DNA from 4 places in the Mesorhizobium sp. L-2-11 genome. Region 1 is predicted to be linked to each of the others. Evidence: predicted binding sites of a transcription regulator. Region 1 holds the regulator's gene; each other region holds the start of a gene.
The links. Region 1 encodes PhoB, which activates phosphate uptake and scavenging genes when phosphate is short. Its sites were predicted from a motif close to TGTCATNNANCTGTCAT; they were not measured.
Positions count from the first base shown of each region.

Region 1 (5,625 bases):
GACGCCGGCAATGTCTGTCATCGGCTTGCCGTCTGCCAGCTGCGAAGCGATCTCGGCGGCGTTCTTGCCGAGCTCGCGCGCGTCTTTCCACACCGAGACGGTCTGCGTGCCGAGCGCGATGCGGTTCAGCGCGGCATGGTCGCCGTCCTGGCCCGAAACCGGGACGGATCCGGCCAGGCCTTGCGCCGTGAGCGCCGCGACGACGCCACCGGCGGTGCCGTCATTGGCGGCAACCACCGCATCGACCTTGTTGTCGTTGGCGGTCAGGAACTGTTCCATGTTTTTCTGGGCGTTGGCAGGAAGCCAGCCGTCCGTATAAGCCTCGCCGACATTCTTGATCTTGCCGCTGTCGATGGCATCCTTGAGCACTTCCATGGAGCCAGCGAACAGGAAATCGGCATTCGGGTCGGCGCCCGAGCCCTTGATGAAGACGTAATTGCCTTCCGGCGCCATCTTGAACACTTCGCGGGCCTGCATGCGGCCGACTTCCTGGTTGTCGAAGGTCAGATAGAAAACGTCCTTGTTCTCGATCAGCCGATCATAGCCGACGACCGGAATGCCTTCGTCCAGCGCCTTCTGCACCGCCGGACCGATGGCCGAGGCATCCTGCGCAAGGATGATCAGCGCGTTGGCGCCCTGCGAGATCAGGCTCTCGACATCGGTCAGCTGCTTGCCGGGATTGGACTGTGCGTCAGCCGAAATATATTTGTCGCCGGCGGCCTCGATCGCCGCCTTCATGGCGGCTTCGTCGGTCTTCCAACGCTCTTCCTGGAAGTTCGACCACGAAACGCCAATGACCTTGTCCTTGGCCTGCGCGGCCGACGCGAGCGTCAACGACATGGCGACTCCCGCCAGAATGGCGGCTGCGAATCTCTTCATGATAATCCTCCCTGCGCCGCGTGCGGCGCGACCAACTGGCCCGAAGGCCGGCACAAAGGCTCGTATTTTTTCGAGCCTCGAAAAAATACTGGTCCAACGCCGAAGCACTGTCAACACCGATTCTGATGGGTCTTGATGTCCTGTTGGCTTTTTTTCGAGGCTCGGAATAAACAATGACAGCCCCTTCTGCTTCTGCCAGTATTTGTCGGACATTACCGACGGCTTCCGATTCAAGAGCGGCCGCGGCAATGAGGAGGAACAAAAAATGTCGGTTGGAATCCGTCATGACGATTTGCGCCGGCGCAACCGGGCGATGGTGATTTCGGCGGTGCGCCGCGCAGGCCAGCCGTCGCGGACCGAGATCGCCGCAATCACCGGCCTCAGCCATTCGACCATATCGGCGATCTCTTCCGACCTGATCCAGGAAGGCATATTGGCCGAGAGCAAGGCGAGCGAGACGGTTTCGCTGAAACGCGGCCGGCCGCAGGTCGGCCTCAGCCTCAATCCGCAAGCCGCTGCGGTGTTGACAGTTGTGTTGTCGCTGAATTTCCTGTCGGTCGCCGTCATCGATTATGCCGGAAAAGTGGTCGCCGAGGAACAACGCCGGCTGGACACGCTGACCATGTCGCGTGACGCGCTGATCGGCGAATGTATCGCCATCGTCCGGCGCCGGCTCGAAGATCCCGACCTCGACGTCCAAAGCGTCGCCCGCATCGCGCTGGCGATCCAGGGCATCACCGATTCCCATGCGCGCGCCATGTTGTGGTCGCCGATCACGCCGCAGACGAACATCGCCTTCGCCGACATTCTGGAACGCGAGTTCGGCATCCCGGCCATCATGGAGAACGACTGCAACATGATGGCCGTAGCGCTGCGCTGGCGCCACCCGGATCGCTACCGTGACGATTTCATCGCCATCCTGCTCTCGCACGGCATCGGTATGGGGCTGGTGCTGAAGGGCGAGTTGTTCACCGGCACCCACTCCTCAGGCGGCGAATTCGGCCACATGATCCATCGGCCGGGCGGCGCGCTTTGCCGCTGCGGGCGGCGCGGCTGCGTCGAGGCTTATGCCGGCAATTACGCCATCTGGCGCAACGCAAGGCAATTGAGCGAGGACGCCGAGCCGGTCGCCGATATCAGCGACGCCGAGATGCGGGCCCTGGCGGCCCGGGCGCGCGAGACGGACGGACCGGAGCGCGAAGCCTACCGCAAGGCCGGCGAAGCGCTCGGCTTCGGGCTCGGCAGCCTGTTCGCGCTGATCGATCCGGCGCCGGTGGCCATGGTCGGCGCCAGCGCTGCCGCCTTCGACCTGATCGAGCCGGCGCTGCGCGAGGCCATTGCTCAGACCGCCGGCGGCCAGCATTCGGGTTCGATTTCCTTCGACACCGAGCCCAACGAGCTGCCGCTGATCCGCGAAGGCTGCGCCATGCGGGCGCTGAGCTTCGTCGACCAGGAGATTTTCGCGCCCGGCGCACAAGGGAAGTCCGGCACGATCAGGAGAGACGTGGCTTGAATTGACCCGAAAGAGTACCGGAGTATCCACCGTTGGTTCCTTGGACCATCGCAGACATTCGGGATTGGCCGAAATCCTCCCAACTTCGTCATCCCAGGGCGAAGCAGGGCTTGCTCGGCCCAAGGATGACGAAGCGATGGGCGTTTCAGCTAATCGCGAAGGCCTGCGATCCGCCAACGCAAGTACGCCCGACCTGTCAGAACTTCCGCGCCGAGGAACCTAGTCTTCCCTGATCGCATAGCCTGCGCCGCGGATGGTGCGGATGACGTCGGGCATGCGACCATTGTTGACCGCCTTGCGCAACCGGCCGACATGGACGTCCACCGTGCGCTCGTCGATGTAGATCGTCTCGCCCCAGACATTGTCGAGCAACTGACTGCGCGAAAAAACCCGGCCCGGATGCCGCATCATGAATTCGAGCAGCCGGAATTCGGTCGGCCCGAGCCGGATCTCGCTCTTCTTGCGATAGACCCTGTGCGATTCGCGATCGAGCATGATGTCGCCGACCTTGAGCACGCTGGACAGCACTTCCGGCTTGGCGCGGCGCAGCAGCGCCTTGACCCTGGCCATGAATTCCGGTGTCGAGAACGGCTTGACCAGATAATCGTCGGCTCCGGTCGAAAGGCCGCGCACCCGGTCGCTCTCCTCGCCGCGCGCGGTCAGCATGATGATCGGCAGCCGCTCGGTTTCGGGACGCACCCGAAGGCGCCGGCAAAGCTCGATGCCGGAAACCGCCGGCACCATCCAGTCGAGCACCAAAAGATCGGGCACGTTTTCCTGCAGCCGGATTTCGGCCTCGTCGCCGCGCGTCACCACCTCGACCTGATAGCCTTCGGATTCAAGATTGTAACGGAGGAGGACGCCCAGCGGCTCTTCATCCTCCACCACCATGATGCGCGGCGCGATCATCGGCCGGTCACTCCTGTCATGTCGCCGGCGCCGACATCGTCGTTTCGTCGAGCTTCGGGCGATCCGCCGGCAATTGCTGCCCGGTCACGACAAAGTAGGCGTTTTCGGCGATGTTGGTGACATGATCGCCGATACGCTCGAGATTCTTGGCGCAGAACAGAAGGTGCGTGCAGGCGGTGATGTTGCGCGGATCCTCCATCATGTAGGTCAGGAGCTCGCGGAAAACCGCCGTGTATTTCACGTCGATCTTCTGGTCGTCGGCGCGCAGTTCCTTCAACGCGCCGGCATCGCGCGCCACATAGTGCTCGACCACGCCGCGGAGCTGCACAAGAACCAGATCCGCCATCGCGTCGATACCGTGCGACAGATTCCGCGGCGTCGCGCTCTGCCCGACTGCGCTGACCCGCTTGGCTATATTCTTGGCCAGATCGCCGATGCGCTCGAGATCGCCGGCCATGCGGATTGCGCCAACCACGGCGCGCAGATCCTGCGCCATCGGCTGCCGCTTGGCGATAAGCGTGATGGCGCTGTCGTCGAGCTCGCGCTGCCGCGCATCCATGATGGCGTCGTCCGAGACGACGCGCTGCGCCATCGCATTGTCCGACGCGAGCAGCGCGCGGATCGAAGCTGCGACCATTGCGGCGGCGAGCTCGTCCATGTCGCGGATCAGGCGGTCGATATGCTCCAGTTCCTCGTCGAAAGAAGCGACGGTGTGTTCACCCATGGTGCTGTCCTCGTGTTCGAAATTCGCCGGACCCGCTCAGCCGAACCGGCCGGTGATGTAGTCCTGGGTGCGCTTGTCGTCGGGGTTGGTGAACATCTTGTCGGTCGCGCCCTCCTCGACCAGATAGCCGAGATGGAACATCGCCGTGCGTTGCGACACGCGCGCCGCCTGCTGCATCGAATGGGTGACGATGACGATCGTGTAGTTCTCGCGAAGTTCATCGATCAGTTCCTCGACGCGGGCGGTGGCTATCGGATCGAGCGCCGAACAGGGCTCGTCCATCAGGATCACTTCCGGCGACACGGCGATGGCGCGGGCGATGCACAAGCGCTGCTGCTGTCCGCCGGACAGACCGGTACCCGACTCGAGCAGGCGATCCTTGACCTCGTTGAACAGGCCGGCCTTCTTGAGGCTCGATTCGACAATGCCGTCCAACTCGGCCTTGCTCCTGGCCAGGCCGTGAATGCGCGGACCGTAGGCGACGTTTTCATAGATCGACTTCGGAAACGGGTTCGGCTTCTGGAATACCATGCCGACGCGGGCCCGCAGCTCGACGACATCGATCTTCGGGTCGTAGACATCCTCGCCGTCGAGCGTGATTTTGCCGCTCACCCGTGCGATATCGATCGTGTCGTTCATTCGGTTCAGGCACCGCAGGAACGTCGACTTGCCACAGCCCGATGGCCCGATCAACGCCGTCACCTGATGCTCGCGGACATCGAGATCGACGTCGAACAGGGCTCGCTTCTCGCCGTAGTGAACAGAGACCTTTTCGCCCTTCATCTTGATCGAAGGGGCGTTGGTTGCGCTGCTCAGTTTCTGCTCGACGCCGGCTTCCGTCATGAAGTTCATATCCTCTACTCCTTACCAGCGCCGCTCGAAGCGCCTGCGCAGTATCACCGCGATGGCATTCATGATGACCAAAAACACCAGCAAAATCAAAATCGCCGCCGAAGTCTTCTGCTGGAACCCGGCTTCCGGGAAATCCGCCCACATGAATATCTGCACCGGCAGGATCGTCGCGGGATCGGTGAAGCCGCCGGGAATGTCGACGATGAAGGCGACCATGCCGATCATCAGCAACGGCGCGGTTTCGCCCAGCGCATGCGCCATTCCGAGGATGGTGCCGGTCATGATGCCCGGCATCGCCAGCGGCAAGACGTGATGGAATACCGTCTGGACCTTGGACGCTCCGATGCCGAGCGCCGCCTCGCGGATCGACGGCGGCACGGCGCGCAGCGAAGCGCGCGAGGCGATAATGATGATCGGCAGGGTCATCAGCGCCAGCACCATGCCGCCGACCACCGGGGCTGAGCGCGGCATGCCGAAGAAATTCAGGAATACGGCAAGCCCAAGCAGGCCGAAGACGATCGAAGGCACCGCCGCCAGATTGTTGATATTCACTTCGATCATCGTCGTCAGCCGGTTCCTGGGCGCAAATTCCTCAAGATAAATCGCCGCTGAAACGCCGATCGGGAAGGCGATGGCCAGCGTTACGATCATGGTCAGGAACGATCCGACGACCGCGCCCCAGACACCGGCCAGTTCCGGCTCGCGGCTTGCGCCGGTGAAGAAGAAGATCGAGTTGAACCGGCTTTCG
Region 1 is NZ_AP023257.1:1,248,587-1,254,211, reverse strand. It holds gene xylF (D-xylose ABC transporter substrate-binding protein) at 1-879, opposite strand, end outside; gene JG739_RS06020 (ROK family protein) at 1,145-2,392, shown strand; gene phoB (phosphate regulon transcriptional regulator PhoB) at 2,612-3,301, opposite strand; gene phoU (phosphate signaling complex protein PhoU) at 3,318-4,025, opposite strand; gene pstB (phosphate ABC transporter ATP-binding protein PstB) at 4,062-4,877, opposite strand; gene pstA (phosphate ABC transporter permease PstA) at 4,890-5,625, opposite strand, start outside.

Region 2 (5,625 bases), 3.3 Mb from region 1:
AATCGACGATGATCCGCTGCATCAACCGGCTGGAAGAGCACCAGAAGGGCAAGATCATCGTCGACGGCAAGGAATTGACCAATGATCTCAAGAAGATCGATGAGGTGCGCCGCGAGGTCGGCATGGTGTTCCAGCACTTCAACCTGTTCCCGCATTTGACCATCCTGGAAAACTGCACGCTGGCGCCGATCTGGGTGCGCAAGACGCCGAAGAGGCAGGCCGAGGAAATCGCCATGCATTTCCTCACCCGCGTCAAGATTCCGGAACAGGCCAACAAATATCCCGGCCAGCTTTCCGGCGGCCAGCAGCAGCGCGTCGCCATCGCCCGCTCGCTGTGCATGAACCCGCGCATCATGCTGTTCGACGAGCCGACCTCGGCGCTCGATCCGGAAATGATCAAGGAGGTGCTGGAGACGATGGTTGGTCTCGCCGAAGAGGGCATGACCATGCTCTGCGTCACCCACGAGATGGGCTTTGCCCGCAAGGTCGCCAACCGGGTGATCTTCATGGACCAGGGCCAGATCGTCGAGCAGAACACGCCGGCCGAGTTCTTCGACAATCCGCGCCACGAGCGCACAAAACTGTTCCTGTCGCAGATCCTGCACTGAGCGCTGAAATCAAATCAAAAGAGCCCGGCCGAAACGGCCGGGCTCTTTTGAACCGCGCTGCCAGAAGCGCCTCATCCCTTCGCACCTCCCTCTGGCCTGCCGGCCATCTCCCCCGCAAGGGGGGAGATCAGCAGCTTCGGCGCTCCGCTCACTCCTGCAGCGTTGGAGATTGGCGAAGGCTGCTGTGACGGCCAATCTCCCCCCTTGCGGGGGAGATGTCCGGCAGGACAGAGGGGGGCGCTGTCCCGCCAGCCTATCGAGCTTTCATCGCCGATCGCCAACCTCCGGCGGCCGCCAGCCATAGAGCCAGTCGAGATCGGCCGCGAGCATCTCCGGCGAGCGCCACTTCAGGAACAGGTTGCGCGCGACCGCCACCGGCCCTGCTGCATGCCAGGCGAGCCGGTTGACGGCACCGCGGCGCGAGACCTTGGCGATGCGCGGGCGGCGCAGCTTTTCCCAGGCGGCAAGCGCGCCCCAGCGATCGGCGGGCGAGGCGGCGACGAAGTCGGCAAGGGTTGCGGCATCCTCGATCGCCATCGCCGCCCCCTGCGCCGCGAACGGCGTCATCGCATGCGCCGCATCGCCGATCAGCGCGATGCCGGCGGGCGTCGTCCATGGCAGGGACTGGTCGACCGTATGGATCGGCCACGCGGTCCACGGGCCGGCATCCTCGGCAAGCCGGGCCAGCGCTGCCGCCGTGCCACGCATGGCGCCGACGAGGATGTTGGGGTTGGCGTGGCCCGACCAGCGCTCGGCGATGATCTCGCCCCTGGTGAAGGCAGCCAGGTTGAACGCCATGCCGTTGCTGACCGGATAGGCAACGAGGTGAAAACCCGGATGCAGGAAGGTGGTCACGCAATTGGCGGCGCCGACCGCCGCAAGGGCTTCTCCTGCGACACTGTCTGCACCGATCGTAGCGCGCCAGGCAAGCTCGCCCGAAAACCGGCTTTTGGCGGCAAACTCGCCAAAAGCCCGGATCGCCGACCAGACGCCGTCGGCGCCGATCAGCAGAAAGCCGCCGGCTTCAACTGTCTTGCCGGCAATCTCGACTGTAGCCGTGGCATGGCGCGGTCCTGTGGCGATGCCGCCGACGCGCGCGCCGGTGATGAGACTGATGTCCGGCTGTTCGGCGAGGCGCGCCATCAGTGCGTCTTGCAGATCAGCCCGATGAGCGACGAGATAGGGCGCCTGCCAGCGCCTTTCGGCTGCTTCGCCAAGCGGCACCCGCGCCAGCTCACGCAGCGTGGCGGCGTCCTTGAGCACCACCGCCTCCGGCCGCACCGCCGCCGGCAACAGCCGGTCGAGCACGCCGAGTTGGCGAAGGATGCGCGTCGCGTTGGGTGAGAGCTGGATGCCGGCGCCGGCCGCTTCGAGGCGCGGCGCCTGTTCGAACAGCCGCACCAGATAACCCCGCTCGGAAAACGCCAGTGCCGCGGTCAGTCCGGCGACGCCGGCTCCGGCGATAACGACGTGCCGGGACCGGGGGTCGTCCATGGGATGGCGTGCGCGTCAGGCGGCCTGGTCGATATACAGGCATCCGGCAGGCTGCGTTTCCGTGGCCTTCAGCTTTGGCGAATAACGAAAAAGCGTCGAGCAGTAGGGGCAGACTTTTTCATCGTCGTCGCCCATGTCGAGAAACACATGCGGATGGTCGAAAGGCGGGTTGGCGCCCGTGCACATGAATTCCTTGACGCCGATGTCGATTGCCGCATAGCCCGCATCGTTCTGGAAATGGGGAATGGAACCGCCTGCCATCGTCGTCTCCTGCATTTGCCGCATGACCGCCGATCATGCGCAAAATCAAAATTCACCGCGTTCCTGGCGCGTCCAAAGGGCACGCGCCCGCTGCAGCCCGGATTACGCGTCCAAAGGACGCGCCGCGCTGCACCTGGATTGCATCTGGATCATAAGCAGTCTCTTTGCAAGATCGATGAAATCAAACTGTCGTAAAAGCCTGTCACAGGATAAGCTAAGCCGGTTAAGGCATGGCCCCGAAACCGAATTCGGTTCGCCGGGGATCGTGCGTGGCTTAGGAGTGGTAGAGCGTCTTTGCGCGTCCGGAAAGACGCGCGGCGCTGTGGCCAGCGGGTGCGAAACGAGCAGGAACCATGAACGAACTAAAGCCGGTGCAGAGCGAATTCACCACTGTCGAGGTGGCGAGCCGAGAGGGCGGCAACCCGGACCGGTTCGTCAACCGCGAGTTTTCCTGGCTGCAATTCAACCGCCGCGTCCTTGAGGAATCGCTGAACGCCAATCATCCGCTGCTCGAGCGTGTTCGCTTCCTGTCGATTTCGGCTGCCAATCTCGACGAGTTCTTCATGGTCCGCGTCGCCGGTCTCGCCGGCCAGGTTCGCGAAGGCATCACGCTGAAGAGCCCGGACGGCCGCACCCCCGAACAACAGCTGGAACAATTGCTGCGCGAGGTCGAGCGCCTGCAGGAGGACCAGCAGAAGAGTCTATCCGCGCTGATGCTGCTGCTCGACAAGGAAGGCATCGAGAGCATCAGCCGCGACGGCCTGACCAAGGACGAGAAGACCTGGCTCGAGGATCATTTCCAGGAGCAGGTGTTTCCGGTGCTCACACCGCTTTCGATCGACCCGGCGCATCCGTTCCCGTTCATTCCCAATCTCGGCTTCTCGATGGCACTGCAACTGCGCCACCGCAGGAATGGCGAGGAGATGAGCGCGCTGTTGCGTCTGCCGGTGGCGCTGAAGCGCTTCATCCGCTTGCCTGACCGCAAGCATGATGTCCGCTTCATTCCGCTGGAAGAAGCGGTCGGCCTCTATATCGGCAAGCTGTTCCCCGGCTACGAAGTCAAGGGCTCCGGTACGTTCCGCATCATCCGCGACAGCGACATCGAGGTCGAGGAGGAGTCCGAGGATCTCGTGCGCCTGTTCGAGACGGCGCTGAAACGTCGTCGCCGCGGCTCGGTCATCCGCATCGAATTCGACAAGCTGATGCCGGCCGAACTGCGCGAGTTCGTCGCCGGCGAGCTTGGCGTCTCGTCGAGCCGGATCAGCGTGCTCACCGGTCCGCTGGCGCTCAGCCAGATTTCCGAGATCGTCGCCATTGCCCGCGACGATCTCAAGTTCCAGCCCTATAATCCGCGCTTTCCCGAACGCATCCGCGAGCACGGCGGCGACTGTTTCGCCGCCATCCGCGAGAAGGACATCATCGTTCATCACCCCTACGAATCCTTCGACGTGGTGGTGCAGTTTCTGCGCCAGGCGATGGCCGATCCGGAAGTGGTGGCGATCAAGCAGACGCTCTATCGCACCTCGAACGACAGCCCGATCGTGCGCGCTTTGGTCGACGCTGCGGAAGCCGGCAAGTCGGTGACTGCGTTGGTCGAGCTCAAGGCGCGTTTCGACGAGGAAGCCAACATCCGCTGGGCGCGCGACCTCGAGCGCGCCGGCGTTCAGGTCGTGTTCGGCTTCCTCGAACTGAAGACCCACGCGAAAATGTCACTGGTGGTGCGGCGCGAGGACGGCAAGCTGCGCAACTATGTGCATCTCGGCACCGGCAACTACCATCCCGTCACCGCGCGCATCTACACCGACCTGTCCTTCTTCACCACCGCTCCGACAATCGCCCGCGATGTCGCCCACCTGTTTAATTTCATCACCGGCTACGCCGAGCCGACCGAGGAGATGCAACTGGCCATCTCGCCGTTCACGCTGCGCAAGCGCATCCTCAGGCACATTTCGGACGAGATTGGCCATGCGCTGGACGGCAGGCCGGCCCGCATCTGGATGAAGATGAATTCGCTGGTCGACCCGATCATCATCGACGCGCTCTATGACGCCAGCCGCGCCGGCGTCGAGATCGATCTCGTCGTGCGCGGCATCTGCTGCCTGAGGCCCCAGGTGCCGGGCCTGTCGGAAAACATAAGGGTCAAGTCGATCGTCGGCCGCTTCCTCGAGCACAGCCGCATCTATTGTTTCGGCAACGGCCATGGACTGCCGTCGGACGGGGCGGTCGTCTACATCTCATCGGCCGATTTGATGCCGCGCAATCTCGACCGTCGCGTCGAAACCATGGTGCCGATCACCAATCCAACGGTGCATGAACAAGTTCTCGGCCAGATCATGCTGGGCAACATCATGGACAACCAGCAAAGTTTCGACGTATTGGCTGACGGAACCTCCCGGCGCGCCACGCTTGAGGAGGGTGAGGAACAGTTCAACGCGCAGGAATATTTCATGACCAATCCGAGCCTTTCCGGACGCGGCGATGCGCTGAAATCGCATGCGCCCAAGCGCATCGCGCAGTTCAAGCGCCGCAAGAAAAACGCCGCAGCGACCGGCTGATGATTTCAACGTCCCAGGGCCGGCTTCAGGACCGCCGACCGCTGTCCATCATCGACATCGGCTCGAACTCGATCCGGCTTGTCGTCTATGAGGGGCTGGCGCGCTCGCCGACCACGCTGTTCAACGAAAAGATGCTGGCCGGCCTCGGTCGCGGCATCGTCTCGACCGGTAAGCTCGATCCGGAGGCGGTGACCCGTTCGATGGAGGAGTTTCGGCGTTTCCGCGCGCTGTCCGAGCAGGCCGGCGCAGAGCGTATGTATGTGCTGGCGACCGCCGCCGCCCGCGAGGCGGTCAACGGCCCCGATTTCATCCACCGCGCCGAAGACGTGCTCAAGACCGAGGTCCAGGTGCTGAGCGGGCGCCAGGAAGCCCACTATTCCGCGCTTGGCGTCATTTCCGGCTTCCACCCGGCCAACGGCATCGCCGGCGACCTCGGCGGCGGCAGCCTCGAACTGGTCGACGTCGATGGCGAGGCAATCGGCGACGGCATCACGCTGCCGCTGGGCGGCCTGCGTCTGCAGGACATGGCCAGGAACTCGCTGGCCCAGGCGGCAAAGATAGCACGCGACGAGCTCGCAAAGGCAAGGCTGCTGAAAGGCGGGCAGGGCAGGCCGTTCTATGCAGTTGGCGGCACCTGGCGAAACCTCGCTCGGCTGTACATGGAAATGACCAGCTATCCGCTGAGCGTCATGCACCATTACGAGATC
Region 2 is NZ_AP023257.1:4,579,552-4,585,176, reverse strand. It holds gene JG739_RS21990 (amino acid ABC transporter ATP-binding protein) at 1-608, shown strand, start outside; gene JG739_RS21985 (FAD-dependent monooxygenase) at 873-2,102, opposite strand; gene JG739_RS21980 (zinc-finger domain-containing protein) at 2,118-2,363, opposite strand; gene JG739_RS21975 (RNA degradosome polyphosphate kinase) at 2,717-4,918, shown strand; gene ppx (exopolyphosphatase) at 4,918-5,625, shown strand, end outside.
Region 2: the regulator PhoB is predicted to act here: its motif matches at 2,540-2,556, upstream of JG739_RS21975 (RNA degradosome polyphosphate kinase).

Region 3 (5,625 bases), 130 kb from region 1:
GCGATATCTGATATCGCCACGTCCTCGGCATGCAGCACGCCGTCGCGGTAGTCGAAATGGTTCACAACAGAGATTCCGGAAGTTGGAGCACGATGAGATCGGCCGATCTCATCGGCTCTAGATCAACGGGTCGAGAATGAACTTCTTGTCCTTGACCGGTTTTTCCGGCTCGGGCGGCACGGGCTGCTCGGCCTTTTGTGCGTCCTTGCGCGCCTGCACGGCCGCCTCATAGGGCGTCTCGAGGCCGGCTTTCCTGCCGCAGGCCGTTACGGTTGCCAGCGCCGCCAGCAGCGCGAGCGTCACCAAAATCCTGCTTGCGGTCATCGATCCATCCGTCCGAAACTTTTGCCCGCCGCTTTTAGCCGAGTTTTTCTGGCTTTGCACCCCGGCATCACGCCTTGGCGATGTGCTTTTTCCAGTATCGGATCTGCTTCCTCACTTCGGACGGCGCGGTGCCGCCGAAGCTCGTGCGGCTCTTCACCGAGTTCTGCACGGCAAGCACGGAAAACACGTCCGTCGTGATGCCGGGGTGAATGGACTGCAAGTCCTCCAGCGGCAGCCTGTCGAGCCCGATCTTCCTCTCTTCGGCCAGCGCCACGGCGCGGCCGGTGACGTGGTGCGCCTCGCGGAATGGCAGGCCGAGACTACGCACCAGCCAATCGGCGAGATCGGTCGCGGTCGCATAGCCTGATCCGGCGGCCCTCTTCATGGCGGCGGCATTCACCGTCATGTCACGCACCATGCCGGTCATCGCCGCCAGCATCAGGTCAAGCGTCTCGGCGGTGTCGAACACTGATTCCTTGTCTTCCTGCATGTCCTTGCCGTAGGTCAGCGGAATGCCCTTCATGACAGTCAGCAGGCCAACCAGATGGCCGGTGACGCGGCCGGTCTTGCCGCGCACCAGCTCGGCGGCGTCGGGGTTCTTCTTCTGCGGCATGATCGAGGAGCCGGTGGAGAATGAGTCCGACAGCCTGACGAAGCCGAATTGCGGCGTCGACCAGATGATGATTTCTTCGGCCAGTCGCGACAGATGTGTCGCGCAGATCGCCGCCAGCCCTAAAAACTCGAGCGCGAAATCGCGGTCAGAAACGCTGTCGAGGGAATTGCGCATCGGCTCGCGGAAGCCGAGCGCCCTGGCCGTCTGGTGCCGGTCGATCGGAAAGCTGGTGCCGGCAAGCGCGGCCGCACCGAGCGGGCTTTCGTCCATCCGCTCGATGGCGTCGCGAACACGTGACAGGTCGCGCGAGAACATCTCGACATAGGCCATGCAGTGATGGCCGAAGGTCACCGGTTGCGCCGCCTGCATGTGGGTGAAGCCCGGCATCACCGTTGCCGCATGCTCCTCGGCCCGTTCCAGGAACGCCGTGATCAGGCCCTTCAGCGCCTCGGCGACGCGAAGGCACTCGTCCTTGACCCACAGCCTGAGATCGACCGCCACCTGGTCGTTGCGCGAACGGGCGGTATGCAGGCGGCCGGCAGCCGAGCCGATCAGCTCGGCAAGGCGGGCCTCGACATTCATGTGGATGTCTTCCAGTCTGGTCGAGAACGCGAACGTGCCGGCTTCGATCTCTGCCAGGATCGTGTTCAGCCCGTGAGCGATTTTTTCTTGATCGGCCGCCGAAATAATGCCGGTTTGCGCCAGCATCTCGCTGTGGGCGATCGAGCCTCTGATATCCTGCGCATAGAGTTTGCGGTCGAACGAGATCGACGCGTTGATCGCTTCCATGATCGCGGCCGGACCCGAGGCAAAACGTCCGCCCCACATCTGGTTGCTGGCCTTCTTGTCGTTCATCGCTATAACCCGTGCTCCGGAGCAGTTTAAGAAATGTCAGACGGCAATCGATTTTTCCCGGCCCCGCGCCTCATCCTTGCCGCTTTGGTGGCAGGCGTGCTGGCCGGCGCGGTCGCGGTATATGTCAGCGAAAGCGGTTCTGGCAACAACGCCCCCGCTCAAGTCGCGGTTGGCGACAGCAAGGACGATGTCGCCTGCGCCGCCAAGGCCGACCGCGCCAGGACGGTGGCGGCGGCTGCCACCGGCCAGGTTGCAGCACTTTTGCCGGCCGATCCGCCGCAATCGCTGAAGGGCCTTGCCTTCAACAGCCCCGACGGCAAGCCGATGACGCTCGCCGACCATGCCGGCAAGACGGTGCTGCTCAATCTGTGGGCGACATGGTGCGCGCCCTGCCGCGCCGAAATGCCGGCGTTCGACGCGCTGCAGAAAGAAATGGGCAGCGACGCCTTCGAGGTCGTCGCGGTCAACGTTGATGCCGGCGACGACAGTAAGCCGAAGAAGTTCCTCGAGGAAACCGGCGTCGAGGCGCTCGGCTACTACCGCGATTCGACGATGGCGCTGTTCAACGATCTCAAGACGCGCGGTCTGGCGCTCGGCCTGCCGGTCACCATGCTGATCGACGCGGAAGGCTGCCTGATCGCCCACATGAACGGCCCGGCCGAATGGTCGAGCCCGGACGCCAAGCGGCTGGTCGAGACGGCGCTCGGCAAGTCGGACTAATGCATGTCGCGCAAGAGTGCGCTCTTTAGGCGCCGGCTATTACCGGTCGTCGTCGTTGTTCGATTGGTAAGCCGGCTTTTCAATTGCTTTCCATCGGCTCTCATTTCGAAGCATGCGCCACGTTAAGTGGAAATCAAGTTCATCGATCCGCAACAAAACCGTTGTCCAATTGTCACGAGCGGCACATATTGCCTTTGCGAGAGTGCCCTTTCGCCAATGACAAAACGGGAGATGAAACATGAAGTTCTTCGGCTTCGCGGCCGGTGTTGCCGCCACCTTGACCCTGCTTTCCACCACCTCCGCCTTCGCCGCCACGCAGATCAGCTGGTGGCACGCCATGACCGGCGCCAACGCCGAGGTCGTCGACAAGATCTCCAAGGATTTCAACGCCAGCCAGAGCGACTATGAACTGGTTCCGGTGTTCAAGGGCACCTATCCGGAGACGCTGAACGCCGGCATCGCCGCCTTCCGCGCCGGCCAGGCGCCCGACATCCTCCAGGTGTTCGACGTCGGCACCGGCGTGATGATGGCGGCCGAGGGTGCGATCAAGCCGGTGGCCGAGGTGATGACCGGTGCCGGGATGACCTTCGACAAGAGCCAGTATCTGCCCGGCATCGTCGGCTATTATTCGAAGCCGGACGGCACCATGCTGTCCTTCCCCTACAACTCCTCCTCGCCGATCCTCTACTACAACAAGGACATCTTCCAGAAGGCCGGCCTCGACGTGAACCCGCCCAAGACCTGGAACGAGGTGTGGGAAGCCGCCAAGAAGATCAAGACGAGCGGCGCCGCCCCTTGTGGCTATACCTCGACCTGGCTGACCTGGATCCATCTGGAGAATTTTGCGGCATGGAATGACGTGTCGTGGGCCACCCAGCAGAACGGCCTGGCCGGCGGTGATGTCGAACTCAAGATCAACGCGCCGATTTTCGTCAACCACTTCCAGGCGCTCGCGGATCTCGCCAAGGACGGCACCTTCAAATATGGCGGGCGCACCTCCGAAGCCAAGCAGATATTCCTTGCCGGCGAATGCGGCATCTTCACGGAATCGTCGGGCGGTCTCGGCGACATCGTCAAGTCCGGCATGAACTATGGCATCGGCCAGCTTCCCTACGATACCGACGCCAAGGGCGCGCCGCAGAACACCACGCCGGGCGGCGCCAGCCTGTGGGTGTTCGGCAACAAGTCCGACGAGCAATACAAGGGCGTCGCGGCCTTCTTCGCCTACCTGTCCAAGACCGATGTGCAGGAATATCTGCACCAGAAGTCGGGATACTTGCCGGTGACGCTCGCCGCCTACGAGGCGACCAAGAAATCGGGCTTCTATGAAAAGAACCCCGGCCGCGAGACACCCATCCTGCAGATGACGGGCAAGGCGCCGACCGACAACTCGAAGGGCGTGCGCCTGCCGAATCTGCCGCAGGTGCGCGATATCCAGAACGAGGAGTTGGAGAAGATGCTGGCCGGCCAGCAAACCGCTCAGCAGGCGCTTGACAATGCGGTCACGCGCGGCAACGCCGCGATCGAGGAAGCGCTGGAGAACTGACGAGATTATCTCGGTTAGTGTCGGTTTGAATATCGCCCACGCGAGTTCGCGTGGGCGACCCCTGAATAGCGAGGGAAATCAGTCTGTCTCCACGCATCGTCTTTCCCAACAAGATCCTGCCCTTCCTGCTGGTGGCGCCACAACTCGCCATAACACTGGTTTTCTTCTACTGGCCGGCCGGTCAGGCGCTTTACCAGTCGATGCTCAGGCAAGACCCGTTCGGGCTGAGGACCAAGTTCGTCTGGTTCGCCAATTTCCGCAAGGTGCTGGCCGATCCGGCCTACCTCAACTCGATCAAGGTCACGGTGGTGTTTTCGCTTGCGACGGCGATCGTCGCCATGGGTGTGGCCCTCCTGCTTGCGGTCATGGCCGAGAAGGCAGTGCGCGGCAAAGGCCTCTACCGCACACTGTTGATATGGCCTTATGCCGTGGCGCCGGCGATTGCCGGCATGCTGTGGCTTTTTCTGTTCAATCCTTCGATCGGCTCGTTGGCCTATTTGCTGAGAAGCCTGGGCATTGCATGGGACCCGCTGCTCAACGGCACCCACGCCATGATCCTGCTGGTGTCGGCGGCTGCCTGGAAGCAGATCAGCTACAATTTCCTGTTCTTCGTCGCCGGCCTGCAGGCGGTGCCGAAAACGCTGATCGAGGCGGCGGCCATGGATGGCGCCGGCGAGACCAAGCGCTTCTGGACCATCGTCTTCCCGCTGCTCGCGCCGACGACCTTTTTCCTGCTGGTCGTCAACACCGTCTATGCCCTGTTCGACACTTTCGGCATCGTTCATGCCGTCACCGGCGGCGGGCCGGGCAAGACGACCGAGACGCTGGTCTACAAGGTCTACAATGACGGCTTCGTCAATCTGATCCTCGGCGACTCGGCGGCGCAATCGGTCATCCTGATGGCCATCGTCATTGCGCTCACAGCTATCCAGTTCCGCTACGTGGAACGCAAAGTCCATTACGGTTGAGGGCAGCGATGATCGGCCAATCCCCGCTCCGCACCTTCATCGCCCATGCCGTGCTCATCCTCGGCATATTGATCGTGGCTTTTCCGATCTACTACACCTTCGTTGCCTCGACACACACGCTGCAAACGATCCTCAGGCCGCCACTCCCGCTCTTGCCCGGCGGCCAGCTATGGAACAATTACAGCGAGGCGCTGTTCGGCGGCATTGGCCGCATCGGCGGCGTCAGCGTCGGCCAACTGCTCCTCAACACCACGATCATGGCGCTCGGCGTTGCGGTGGGAAAGATCTTCATCTCGATCCTGTCGGCCTATGCGATCGTGTTCTTCCGCTTTCCGCTGCGCATGACCTTCTTCTGGCTGATCTTCATCACCTTGATGCTTCCCGTGGAGGTGCGCATCCTGCCGACCTACAAGGTGATGGTCGATCTCGGCATGATCGACACCTATGCCGGCCTGATCATCCCGTTGATCGCCTCGGCCACCGCGACGCTGCTGTTCCGCCAGTTCTTCATGACCATACCGGGCGAATTGATCGAGGCGGCGCGCGTCGACGGCGCCGGGCCATGGCGCTTCTTCTTCGATATCCTGTTGCCATTGTCG
Region 3 is NZ_AP023257.1:1,375,565-1,381,189, forward strand. It holds gene lysA (diaminopimelate decarboxylase) at 1-65, opposite strand, end outside; gene JG739_RS06640 (lipoprotein) at 118-324, opposite strand; gene argH (argininosuccinate lyase) at 392-1,792, opposite strand; gene tlpA (thiol:disulfide interchange protein TlpA) at 1,826-2,512, shown strand; gene ugpB (sn-glycerol-3-phosphate ABC transporter substrate-binding protein UgpB) at 2,751-4,058, shown strand; gene ugpA (sn-glycerol-3-phosphate ABC transporter permease UgpA) at 4,142-5,026, shown strand; gene ugpE (sn-glycerol-3-phosphate ABC transporter permease UgpE) at 5,035-5,625, shown strand, end outside.
Region 3: the regulator PhoB is predicted to act here: its motif matches at 2,672-2,688, upstream of ugpB (sn-glycerol-3-phosphate ABC transporter substrate-binding protein UgpB).

Region 4 (5,625 bases), 2.7 Mb from region 1:
AGCCGGCTATAAGCCTTGGCAATCGCGGCACACTTCGTAGGCCAATGGCATCTCCCGCATCACAGCCATAGATGGCCCTATCAAGGCTTTTCAATTGACGCTGCTCTGCCGGCAGCTACCTTGCCGACAATCTTCACAAAGAGGGCGCAGGTAATGGCGAAATATGGGGGTGGCTGCCTGTGCGGCGCGGTACGTTACCGTACCGATGCCGCGCCGATCAACGAACGCGTCTGCCATTGCCGGCTCTGCCAGAAGGCGCTTGGCGCGGCCTTCAACGCCCGCGTGCTGTTCCGCATCGACGACGTGACCATCGACGGGCCGGTGGCAACGGTGAATTCCTCGCCCGATCTCAAGCGGGGCTTTTGCCCGGGCTGCGGCACGACGCTGTTTTCCCGGCGCGACTCCGCCGGTATCATCGGCATCACCTCCGGCTCGCTCGACGATCCTTCCATGTTCAAGCCGCAGATGCATATCTGGACCGCCTCGAAGCAGCCCTGGGTACAGCTCGACGACGGACTGCCGCAATATGAAGGCGCCCCGCCGCCCGCTTAACCTTCTCCCCTTGTGTGGCTCGAAGGGCGGGCAAGGCCCCTGACTCGCCCCGGGCGGTGGATTAGCGCGCAGCGCCAAGACGGTTGAGGTGTGCTGGCCGGAGCGCGGTTGGCGCCAAGCTGGAGCACCCATCATCCGGCCGCTTCGCGGCCACCTTCTCCCAGAAGGGAGAAGGCAAAGGCGTGCTCAAATTTTTTTCGTCCGGGACACGAGATAGTCGGCAAAGCGTCATTGGCGAGCCATCATTGCCGCCTATCTATTAGCTGCGGGTCGGCAGTCGAAGGAGGCGACGGATGGACGACAGAATTAACACCCTGGATGAGCTTTTGAGCGATCCGATGGTCAAGCTGGTGATGGAGCGTGACCGCGTGCAGCCGGCCGAGCTTCGCTCGCTGCTTGAAGAAAAGGTTCGCCGGGATGATGATGCGCCGGTCAATCCTGTCACCGATCGCCCAAACTCCGATCGCCTTGGCACCGACCGCTCGGTCCCGCCCGCTCATATGGTAGCCGAGAGCTGCCACAAGCTGTGGTTGTGCGGCTAGGCAGCGGGCTGCAGGCGTCGGCGATCCTTCGCGCCCTCTCGGTCCTGCGGCGTTTCCAGGCTCTCACCGCTGCGGTGATAGAGCGAGTGTCTTGCCCAGCCCATCTGCCCTAACAATTTGATTCAAACTTTGTTGGTAATTTCTCGTTAGTAATCCGGACTGGTTTGTCCGGCGGCGTTGTCTTGCCCTCGGTCTGTTGTGTTCTGCGTACAGGTCCAGATGCGGTTATCAGGCGTCGTCATCTTCTCGATCGCGTCACTTTGCCTTGCCGGCTGCACATCCACGTCCGGCGTCGACGCGCTGCAAGTGCCGTCCAGTGAGACGACCAGCTCGGTTGTGCGGCCGCCGGCGCCGGTGGCGTCGGTCGGCGCTGTCGATGCCGAACCCGACTTCGCGCAGGAGGAGGCGACCGAGCAGACTGTGGCGATGGCCACTCTGGAGCCTGCCGAAAGCATCGAGCCACCGGTCGAGCCGATTGCTCTGGTGGCGCCGAAGCGGCTGGCACGGGCAGCGCCGATGCTTGCCGAGCCGGTCCAGCGTTATCGTTTCCGTGACGCCAAGCCGATCAATTTCGGCAGGGCATCGCCCAGACACCTCGCCGTTCACGGCGTTGACGTCTCGCGCTGGCAGGGCAACGTGAACTGGGGCAAGCTACGCGCGCAGGGCGCGAACTTCGCCTACATCAAGGCGACCGACGGCGGCGATCACCTCGACCCGATGTTCAGGAAGAACTGGCGCAATGCCGACTCCGCCGGCCTCAAGCGCGGCGCCTATCACTTCTTCTACTGGTGCCGCACCGCCGGTGAGCAGGCCGACTGGTTCATCCGCAACGTGCCGAGGGTCGAGGGCGCCTTGCCGCCGGTGATCGATGTCGAGTGGAACGGCGAATCCAGCTGCAAGCGGCGCCCGTCGCGGCAAAAGGTGCTGGAGAAGATGCAGGTCTTCATGGACAAGCTCGAGCGCCATTACGGCCAGCGGCCCATCATCTACACCGCGCCTGATTTCTACCGCGACAATCTCAGAGGCGCATTTCTGGACTATCCTTTCTGGCTGCGCGCGGTGGCACAGCACCCTTCAAAGGTCTATCCCGGCCGCAAATGGGTGTTCTGGCAGTATTCCGGCTCCGGCCTGTCGCACGGGGTGAGGGGCCGCATCGACCTCAACGTCTTCCACGGCGACGAGAGAGCCTGGCGGAATTGGGTTGGCGGACGGCAGATGGTGGCCGAGGCGGAGTAGGCGGCCGAAGAAAGCCGCCATTTGCAGGCCAGCATGAGGTGAATATCGACGGACCTGACCGCCAGTCGCGGAAGTGTCATCGATCCGTCATCGCTTTGAAATGTGGTTCCCTCAAATCAGGTGGCTTCCATTCGAACAGGAGACGCCACCCGTGCCCCGCCATTCCGCGCTTTTCGTCCTGACGGCAGCGCTTGCCGCCTCGGTTTCGCTGCCGGCCCATGCCGACATGATGTTCAACCGGGTCGCGAGCTTCGCAGTCGCCGGTAACCTGCCGGCGGACGTCGAGAAGACCACGCCGACTTCGTCCGAGATCATCACGGCGAGCGAAGACGGCATGACGCTGGTTTATTCCGATAGCCCGCTCGGTGCGGTCGGCTTCATCGACATCGCCGATCCCAAGGCGCCCAAGGCCGGCGGCATCGTCAAGATATCAGGCGAGCCGACCTCGGTCGTGGTCATCGGCGGCAAGGTGCTGGCTGGCGTCAACACGTCTGAGAGCAAGGCCAAGCCTTCCGGCAACCTCACAATCATCGACCTCGCCTCCAAGGCGATCGAAAGCACCTGCGACCTCGGCGGCCAGCCGGACTCGCTGGCGTTAAGCAAGGACGGCAAGTTTCTGGCCATCGCCATCGAGAACGAGCGCGACGAGGATCTGAACGACGGAGAAATTCCGCAGATGCCGGCCGGCGACCTCAAAATTTTCACGCTTGCCGAAGGCCAGCCGGATTGCGCGACGATGAAGACCGTCGACCTGGCGGGCATTGCCGAAGTCGCGGGCCAAGATCCGGAGCCCGAATTCGTCGCTTTCAATGGGGCCGGCGAGATAGCGGTCACGCTGCAGGAAAACAACCACGTCGCCATCGTCAACGCCGAAACCGGCGCGATCGTCACCCACTTCTCCGCGGGCTCGGCCACGCTGGACAAGATCGACACCAAGAAAAACGGCGCCTTGTCGTTCGATGGCAAGATGGAAAACGTCGCGCGCGAACCCGACGCCGTGAAATGGCTCGACAATGACCGTCTCGTCGTCGCCAACGAAGGCGACTACAAGGGCGGCACGCGCGGTTTCACGATCTTCAGCAAGAAGGGCGAGGTCCTCTACGATTCCGGTTCGTCCTTCGAGCACCAGGTCGCCAATGCCGGCCATTATCCCGACGATCGCAACAAGAAGGGCATCGAGCCGGAAGGTCTCGAGACCGGCACGTTCGGCGAGGACAGGCTGCTGTTCGTCGCTTCGGAGCGTGGCTCCGTCGTCGGCGTCTACAAGGACGCCGGTGCCGAGCCTCAGTTCGTCCAGATCCTGCCGTCCGGCATCGGTCCGGAGGGCCTGGTCGCGATCCCGTCGCGCAATCTCCTGGTCACCGCCAACGAGGCCGACCTGGTCGAGGACGGGCTCGCCGGCTCGCACGTGATGATCTACGAGCGCTCCGAGGGGCCCGCCACTTATCCGATGATCACGGCAAAGCCCACGGCAGACGGCACGCCACTCGGCTGGGGCGCGCTTTCGGCGCTCGCGGCCGGCGATGCTGCCGGCAAGCTGTTCGCTGCCTCGGACTCGTTCTACGCCAACGCGCCCTCGATCTTCGAGATCGATGCCACGCAGACGCCGGCGCTGATCACCGGCAAGACCATCGTCACGCGTGATGGCCACCCTGCACAGAAGCTCGACATCGAGGGTCTTGTCGCCGACGGTGAAGGCGGCTTCTGGCTGGCCAATGAAGGTGATCCGGCAAAGCTCGTCCCGCACGCCATCCTGCGCGTCGACGATAAGGGCGAGATCAAACAGGAAATCGGCTTCCCGATGGAACTGCTCGCCCACCAGAGCCGCTTCGGTCTCGAAGGCATCACCACCATCGGCGAGGGCGACGACCTGACGCTGGTGATGGCTGTGCAGCGCGAATGGGCGGACGATCCGAAAAACCAGGTCAAGCTTTTGGCCTACAACCCCAAGGCCAAGGAATGGTCGGCGGTGCGCTACCCGCTCGAAGCGACCGAAGCTGGCTGGATGGGCCTGTCGGAGGTCACCGCGCATGACGGCAAGCTCTACATCGTCGAACGCGACAACCAGATCGGCGACCTGGCCAAGGTGAAGCGCGTCTATTCGGTGGCGCTCGATGCATTCAAACCGGCCAAGCTCGGCGGCGACCTGCCGTTGGTCGAAAAGACGCTGGCGCGCGACATCGTCGGCGACCTGAAATCAGCCACCAACGGCTATGTCATCGACAAGGTCGAAGGGTTCACCATCGACAAGAACGGCGATATCTTCGTCGCCAACGACAATGACGGCGTCGACGATTCTTCCGGCGAAACGCTGTTTTTACGCCTGGGCAACATCAGCGCCGTGAACTGAGGGTGTTATATGCCCCCTCATCCGCCCCGCGGAGCCTGTCCTCGGGCTTGCCGGAGGCAAGACCCGTGGGCGGCCACCTTCTTCCCGCCGGGGAGCCCAGCATCAACGCTGGCGAGCTCCACTCCCCTTCAGAGCTGTGCATAAACCCGGCTAGAGTAGATTGAAGCGGAGGCTTGGCACCCCGCCCGAGACCGCCCTCACGGATCGGGGAAGTGCGGCGCGGCTGCTCGTTGCTGACGTTCGGAAGGTCGCCATAGGTGGGAGGCGGCCGTGCCGCGAGGTAGTTGCTGCCTGCGCGAGCCGGGACCTAGACAGCCATCAAGGCTTCCAGATGTCATTCTACTATCTGTGCGGTTTCGACATCGATTTCGTCGTGAATTTTCTCATCATGACGGAAACTCATCCAGCTCATCGGAATGGAGGCGAGATAAAGGACAGTCAGAACAACCAGGATCTCGCTGGGGTAGAGCACGACGGCCGCAACGAGCCCTGCGACTGCCAAGAACAACGCAATCATCATCCTCTTGGGGACTTGGCAAGCCCACGTCTTCCCGGAAAAAGTCGGGATCGTCGAAACCATCAAGAAAGCGATCAGAGCTGTATGCAGCCCCGCAATCTGAACAGTTACAGGTGTCGGCGGAGCCAGCGATATTGGCAACAAGACCGTTAGGGCAGCGGCCGGTGTCGGCATCCCAGTGAAATACGCTTTCTGCCATGCCGCTGCTGCCGAATTTGACTGCGCATTGAAGCGCGCCAGGCGCGCGGCCGAAGCAAGAGCGAATGCCATCAGGCACAGGCTGAACGGGCCGGTCATCGATGCCTCGCCCCAAAAGAAAAGCAGGACGATCGGCGCTACGCCGAAGCTAAGAAAATCCGCAAGACTGTCAAATTCGGCTCCGAACTGTGACGACGCATGCAACCGTCTCGCCAGACGGCCATCAAGAC
Region 4 is NZ_AP023257.1:3,910,540-3,916,164, forward strand. It holds gene JG739_RS18695 (GFA family protein) at 154-552, shown strand; gene JG739_RS18700 (hypothetical protein) at 846-1,094, shown strand; gene JG739_RS18705 (glycoside hydrolase family 25 protein) at 1,314-2,330, shown strand; gene JG739_RS18710 (esterase-like activity of phytase family protein) at 2,482-4,680, shown strand; gene pssA (CDP-diacylglycerol--serine O-phosphatidyltransferase) at 5,015-5,625, opposite strand, start outside.
Region 4: the regulator PhoB is predicted to act here: its motif matches at 2,405-2,421, upstream of JG739_RS18710 (esterase-like activity of phytase family protein).